One region of the Brucella tritici genome, then DNA from elsewhere that is predicted to be linked to it. Evidence: riboswitches for the same ligand, from Rfam matches in the RefSeq annotation. Region 1 holds a riboswitch; the other holds the start of a gene.

Region 1 (3,823 bases):
TGCAGCGCCACACCAAGCCGCGCTTCGTTCATCATCGTGAACATGGCGCGCAGGCCCTTATGCGCCTCGCCGATCAGAAAGCCCTTTGCCTCGTCATAATTCATGACGCAGGTGGCATTGCCGTGAATGCCCATCTTTTCTTCGATGGAACCGCAGGAAACGCCATTGCGCTCGCCCGGATTGCCATCGGCATCAAGAATGAACTTCGGCACGATGAACAGCGAAATGCCCTTCACACCTTCCGGCGCGCCGTCGATACGGGCCAGCACCAGATGGATGATGTTTTCCGACATATCGTGTTCGCCAGCCGAGATGAAAATCTTCTGGCCAGAAATCTTGTAGCTGCCGTCTTGCTGTGGCGTGGCGCTGGTGCGCAGCAGGCCCAGATCCGTACCGCAATGCGGTTCGGTCAGGTTCATGGTGCCGGTCCAGGTGCCTTCCACCATCTTCGGCAGATAGGTGTCCTTCTGCTCATCGGTGCCGTGGGTCAGGATCGCGGCAATCGCGCCCTGTGTCAGGCCCGGATACATGGTGAGCGCCATATTGGCCGACGACATATATTCGCCGACAGCCGTGTGCAGGAGATAGGGAAGCCCCTGTCCGCCATATTGTTCGGGCACAGCGAGACCAAGCCAGCCGCCTTCACGATACAGATCATAAGCCTGCTTGTAGCCCTTCGGCGTCGTCACCGAACCGTCCGAATGACGCTTGCAGCCTTCTCGATCAGCGGTCTGGTTGACCGGGAACAGGGTGCCTTCGGCGAGCTTCGCGCCTTCAGACAGGATTGCCTCGACGACATCGGGCGACGCGTCGGCAAAGCCCGGCAGGTTGTTGTAGCGCTGATAATTCAGAACGTCGTTGAGAACGAAATTGGTATCCTCAACTGGCGCGCGATAGCTCGGCATAGAAATCCTCCAAATTCACCACCTGAGCCGTTCCGCGATGGCTGGAACGAGCCCGTAACCGCGTTTCATGCCTGCATGCCACATTATAGCAAAACGTTGTGACAGCGCGCATGTTGCAACAAAAAGGGATGATTTCCTGCGAAAATAGCCATTTTTGCCGCTTTTTCGACCGAGCGTCTCACGGAATCCGCACTCACCCGATCAATTCCGGATCGAAGCTAACCTACTTTGACGTTTCCGTAAACGTCAAAAATTACACAAGTTCGTGCGGGATGGGGAAATGCTGCTGTAATCGCCGCGTCGCGTTGATTTCCTACACTGCTTGCCGCCCAACAATGCCTGTTCTCCTCCGGCAATGAGAGCGTCTATCCGGCAGCAATACCCAACGACCTGAATCCGTTGCAACTGGCGGCTCGCCTAATTCAGATCAAATAATGATGTAAAGATATAAACATTTCTTTATGTAATATTGACACTCACACGCAATTGCGACAGACTGGATTTTGTCGTGGTTCTTCACCGGAATGGTCTGGTGAAGCTAAGAGGGAAGCCGGTGCGCCTTATGGCAAGGCCGGAGCTGCCCCCGCAACTGTAAGCGGCGAGCCGATATTCATGACGCCACTGGTGCAAATCCGGGAAGGCGAATAGAGGCGATGACCCGTAAGCCAGGAGACCTGCCCCGACATATATCGTCCATGGGCGGGGTGTCCTGATGTGTCGCATTTACAACCAGCTTCCTGAGGCCGGTTTGTGTCACGCACATTCAAATGACCTCGCCCCCAACTTGTATCGGGGTTATGCAGTCATGTCTAAAGCTACCATCACAACAGCCACCTTGGGCGTACCGCGCATCGGTCGGCGCCGCGAATTGAAATTCGCGCTTGAAGCCTATTGGGCCGGGAAATCATCTGAAACGGAGTTGCTGACTATCGCCAGTGCCTTGCGCGCCGCCAACTGGAAAGAGCAACGCGATCAGGGCATCGTGAAAATTCCGTCCAACGACTTTTCGCTTTACGACCACGTGTTGGATATGGTGGTCACGGTCGGCGCAATTCCGGCTCGTTACGGGTGGAACGGCGGCGAAGTCTCACTCGACACCTATTTCGCAATGGCGCGCGGAAGTCAGGGGGAAGTGGATTCCTGCGGGCATGCCCATCATGGCCATGGCATAACCGCGATGGAAATGACCAAGTGGTTTGACACAAATTATCACTACATGGTCCCGGAACTCTCCGACGATCAGGAATTCAGGCTTTCCAGCACCAGGATTATCGACCATTTTCTGGAAGCCAAGGCTTTGGGCATTCACACGCGCCCTGTCATTCTTGGCCCGGTGACGTTCCTGAAGCTTGCAAAATCGACTTCCGACGGCTTCAATCCCATAGCGCTTTTACCAAAGCTTCTGCCTGTCTACGAACAATTGCTGCGAGAACTTACTGTTGCAGGCGCCGATTGGGTGCAGATCGATGAACCGGCACTCGTACTCGATCTCATTCCCAACGAGCTGGCTGCATTCGAACTCGCCTATAAGCGTTTGACATCAGTATCCGGGCCAAAAATTTTGCTCACAACCTATTTTGGAGCGCTGGGTGCCAACCTCGATACCGCCATATCCCTGCCAGTGGCCGGCCTGCATGTCGATCTTGCCCGGGCACCGAAGCAACTTTCCGAAGTCGTATCGAAACTCGCTCCGGAAAAAATCCTTTCTCTCGGCGTGATCGACGGTCGCAATATCTGGCGCACGGACCTCGTTTCGATCATTGACGAGGTGCAGCCGGTCATCGAGCGACGTGGTCCGCAATCCGTTGAAATCGCGCCTTCCTGCTCGCTGCTTCATATACCGATCGACCTGACGCTTGAAGCCGATCTCGACGCCGATCTGAAGAACTGGTTGGCCTTTGCAGCCCAGAAGTTTGAAGAACTGGCCGTTCTGGGACAGGCATTGGCATCCGGGAAAAGTACTGTTCTGCCACAGCTCAAGGCCGCAAGCGAGGCCATCGCAGCGCGTGCAGCGTCGGCCAAGGTTCACAACAAGGCTGTTGAACAGCGCGTTGCATCTGTTGAAAGCAGTATGAAAAAGCGTACCAGCGCTTTTGGTAAACGCCAGAGGTTGCAGAGTGACAGGCTTGGCCTGCCGCGCTTTCCCACCACGACAATCGGTTCTTTTCCACAGACCGCTGAGGTCCGCAGAGCCCGCGCCTCTCACAACAAGGGAGAAATCAGCGACAGCGACTATGAAACCTTCATTCGCAGGGCCACCGAAGCGGCCATCCGCTGGCAGGAAGAAATCGATCTCGATGTTCTGGTTCATGGCGAGTTCGAACGAAACGACATGGTGCAGTACTTTGGCGAAAAGCTATCGGGCTTCGCTTTCACCAAACATGCATGGGTTCAAAGCTACGGATCGCGCTACGTTCGCCCGCCGATCATCTTCGGAGACGTTTCGCGCCCCGAACCGATGACCGTCGGATGGTGGAAATATGCCCAGTCCCTGACCTCACGCCCCGTCAAGGGCATGCTGACGGGGCCTGTGACGATCCTGAACTGGTCTTTCGTTCGTGACGATATTCCACGCGCTGAAACCTGCCGCCAGATCGCATTTGCCATCCGCGACGAGGTGATCGATCTTGAAAAGGCCGGAGCGGCTATGATCCAGATTGATGAGGCTGCCTTGCGCGAGGGGCTTCCATTGCGCCGCCCGGACTGGAAAAACTATCTTGACTGGGCGGTTGAATGCTTCCGCATCTGTTCGAGCGGCGTTTCTGACAAGACGCAGATTCACACGCATATGTGCTATTCGGAATTCAACGACATTATCGATGCGATTGCGGATATGGATGCAGACGTGATTTCGATCGAGACATCACGCTCGCGCATGGAATTGCTTGATGCTTTCAAGTCGTTCAAATATCCGAATG
Region 2 (3,823 bases), on a different contig from region 1:
GATCGCAGCGATCTTCGGAACGGCGCTTCTGACACTCATTCCGGCTGTGCAGTATTCCGGTATCATTGACCCCGTATCGTCGCTGCAAGGTGCGGGCGCGTTCATCGGTAAAATCTATCCGGCGACCTATTTCGTAACCATTTCGCGCGGGGTTTTCTCCAAGGCCTTGGGGTTCGCCGATCTCGCAGGTTCGTTTTTGCCGCTGCTGATTGCGGTGCCGGTTCTCATGGCGCTCGCTATCGTTCTTCTTAAGAAACAGGCGAGCTAAGATGCGGATATCCAACATATTCCAGCTTGGCGTGAAGGAACTGCGCGGTCTGGCGCGCGATCCAATGCTGCTGATCCTGATCGTCTATGCTTTTACGCTTGCAATTTATACGGCTTCCAAGGCGATGCCTGAGACTCTCAACAATGCGGCGATAGCTATTGTCGATGAAGATCAGTCGCCTGTTTCGAGCCGGATCACGACGGCATTTTATCCGTCATATTTCGTACCGCCGAAGCTGATTTCGTCCTACGAAATGGATGCCCGGATGGATGAGGGGCTTGATACATTTGCACTGAACATACCGCCGAATTTCCAGCGTGATCTTTTGGCTGGCCGTTCGCCGACCATTCAGCTCAATGTCGATGCAACCCGAATGAGTCAGGCCTTTACCGGTGGCGGCTATGTGCAGTCGATTGTGTCGAGTGAGGTGAGCGAATTCCTCAATCGCTATCGCGGTAGTGCACAAACGCCCGTCGAACTCAATCTCAGGGCGAGGTTCAATCAGGATTTGAACAAGGGGTGGTTCGGGGCGATCAACAATGTGATTTCATCGGTTACGATGCTATCGATCATCCTGACGGGGGCCGCACTTATTCGGGAACGCGAACACGGAACCATAGAACATCTATTGGTGATGCCAGTGACGCCGGTTGAAATCATGGTCAGCAAGATTTGGTCCATGGGGCTGGTCGTGCTGGTTGCCTCGGCGTTTGCACTGGTTTTCGTGGTGCAGGGGCTGCTTGCCGTTCCGATCTATGGGTCGGTGTCGCTGTTTCTCGTTGGTGCAGCGCTCCAGCTTTTCGCAACGACCAGCCTTGGTATTTTTCTGGCCACTGCGGCTGGGTCAATGCCGCAGTTTGGAATGTTGCTGATGCTGGTGCTTTTGCCTTTGCAGGTGCTTTCGGGAGGGACAACGCCCCGGGAAAGCATGCCTGAAATCATCCAGACAATCATGCTGGCAGCGCCGAATACGCATTTCGTCATATTGGCGCAATCGATCCTGTTTCGCGGAGCAGGGCTGGGTGTTGTCTGGCCGCAATTCCTGGCACTGATCGTCATTGGCTCGGTGTTGTTTTATTTTGCGCTCCAGCGTTTCCGCGCATTCCTGCGATAGGAAAATTCTTTGAAAACAGGAGGCTGAATCCATTCCTTGTGAATGTGATTCAGTTTTCTGTGCCGGATTGCGCTTCAGCGGAGTTGCGAATCCTTAACCATGTTGCTATCGCAATTCTCAGGAAACGGTTCCGCTATTGAGGCGGATGAAAAGGGAACACGGTGAAGCCATTCTGGCTGATGCCGCGACTGCCCCCGCAACTGTAACCGGAGAGCTATCCTCCACAGCCGCGTAAGCGGTGAAAGCCACTGAGAGCAGTCGATGCACTCGGGAAGGCGGAGGGAAAGCGACGACCCGGAAGTCAGGAGACCTGCCGTATCCGGTCACCCATGCATGGATACGGGGTGTGTCCAGGCGCGGCTGTCCGTGGCGGTGACATTGTTGAAATGTTGCCGTCGGGAAGAGGGGCACTTCAGTGCCATGATTACTTCAACCTGCGGTGCGAGGAAAAGCCGGTATCGGTCTCCGGTCCGGCGGGTTGAGGGAAAATGCATCTTTTGAAATCATCTGTTCTATTGGTATCGGCCAGTGTTCTTGCGCTGCCGTCCACGACGCTTGCTCAGAGTCTGCCAGACAGCGATGGTAGTGTCGTCCTTGATACAATCGTGATCACGCCCTTGCGTCGCGCATCTTCGCTGCAGCGCTCGACCTCGTCCGTGACTGTGATCGATTCAGCGGACATAGAACGCTCGGCAGCCCCGGATCTGCAGTCGCTGCTGAAGTCCTATAGTGGGGTTTCCATCAAGACGAATGGAGGGCAGGGGTCATCTTCGGATATCTACATGCGCGGCATGTCGTCCAAGCAGACGGTCGTTCTCATCAATGGCGTGCGCACAGCGTCGGCGACAAGCGGTGCAACCGCGCTTGCAAACATCCCTCTGAGTTCCATCGACCGTGTTGAAATTGCTAAGGGCGCTCATTCGGCGCAATACGGCGCCGATGCCATGGGTGGGGTGGTCAATATCATCACCAAGCAGGGCGGTGCCTGCGGTGAGCGCTCCTGGTGTGGCAGCCTTTCTACCGGTGTCAGCCACCCATGGGGTGGGTATGCGTCCGGGTCCATTCAGGGACGGAGCAACGACGGTGTCGACTATGCCTTCGGTGCAGCCATAACCGGCACGCAAGGATATGACTTCACCACATCGGATGCCTATGGCCATGAACCTGATCGCGATGGATTTCTGCAGGGCTCTTTCAATTTTGCGCTGTCGAAGGATTTCGACTGGGGTAAAATTTATGCGGACGGTCTCCTTAGCCGAGGGCGCAATCAGTATGATGCCAAGGCACCATCACCGAACCAGGCCGATAGTGCCGCATTTACCGGCAAGATCGGAACACGCATCGATCATACGGCGGATTGGTCATCGACACTGGAATTCAGCACCGGTATCGACAACAGCCGTAACTTTCGGAAAGGCGTGAGCGGTTCGGATCGGTTTGAAACCAAGCGGTATGGTGTCTTTGCCTCGACTGAAAAGAGTTTCGACACCGGCAAGGTCAACCACACCGTGACCGCTGGTGTGGAAGCTTACCGCGAGGAGATCAATACCACCGTTGCTTATGATGAAACCAGCCGCGATATGGCTGCTGTATTCGGTCAATATTCGCTCGAATATGAGGCGCTGCGTTTCGATGGCGGGCTGCGTTACGACCATAACAGCCAGTTCGGCGATGTCGTGACCTATAATCTGGGTACGAGTTATGAAGTGCTGCCAGACCTTGTTTTACGGTCATCCTATGCCACGGGTTTTCGGGCACCAACCTTCAACGAACTCTATTATCCGGGCTTCGCCAACCCTGATTTGCAGCCGGAAAAGTCCCGTTCGTATGAAGTTGGCTTGAACTGGCAGGCTACGGCTTCGACAAGCCTTGATCTGGCGTTCTATCAGACATGGTTGCGCGATGCGATCATGAGCACCGCGCCATCCTATCTGCCTTACAATGTTGCCAGCGCGAAGGTTACGGGTTTCGAAGCCACATTGGCGCATCGTTTCGATGATCGCTGGGGCGTCAAGGGATCGGTCGATCTGAAGCAGCCAATCGATGAAGATACGGACCAGGATCTTCCCTATCGTGAACGTTTCAAGGCGGCGGCTGAGGTCAATTTCACTCCTATTGAAAAGCTCGATCTGACAGCAAGATTGATCTATGGCGGTTCGCGTTATGCTGATGCTGCGAACAGCAAGAAGCTTGGAGACTATGTGACGGCTGATTTCGTGGCACTCTATTCCATCGACAAGCAGTCGCAGTTGAAGTTCTCGGTCGAGAATATTTTTGACAAGGATTATCAGACCAGCTCCGGCTATATTGCACCGGGACGCACGATCAATGTCGGATTGACCCGGAATTTCTGAGGCTGAACAGAGAATGAAAAGGGCATCCGCAAAATGGATCACCAGCTTCTGCCTCGCGGCGGGACTGGCCCTTTTCGTTCGAAATTC

The links. A riboswitch is a leader RNA that binds a small molecule or an ion and turns the genes downstream of it on or off. The one in region 1 is predicted to bind cobalamin.
Region 2: another riboswitch for cobalamin. It lies ahead of F9K94_RS04170 (TonB-dependent receptor domain-containing protein); the one in region 1 lies ahead of metE (5-methyltetrahydropteroyltriglutamate--homocysteine S-methyltransferase).

The regions. Positions count from the first base shown of each region.
Region 1 covers NZ_WBVY01000004.1:570,727-574,549, forward strand. The annotation lists gene F9K94_RS17190 (acyl-CoA dehydrogenase C-terminal domain-containing protein) at 1-905, opposite strand, end outside; cobalamin riboswitch at 1,398-1,601, shown strand; gene metE (5-methyltetrahydropteroyltriglutamate--homocysteine S-methyltransferase) at 1,711-3,823, shown strand, end outside.
Region 2 covers NZ_WBVY01000001.1:834,591-838,413, reverse strand. The annotation lists gene rbbA (ribosome-associated ATPase/putative transporter RbbA) at 1-268, shown strand, start outside; gene F9K94_RS04175 (ABC transporter permease) at 270-1,382, shown strand; cobalamin riboswitch at 1,491-1,714, shown strand; gene F9K94_RS04170 (TonB-dependent receptor domain-containing protein) at 1,871-3,736, shown strand; gene F9K94_RS04165 (ABC transporter substrate-binding protein) at 3,750-3,823, shown strand, end outside.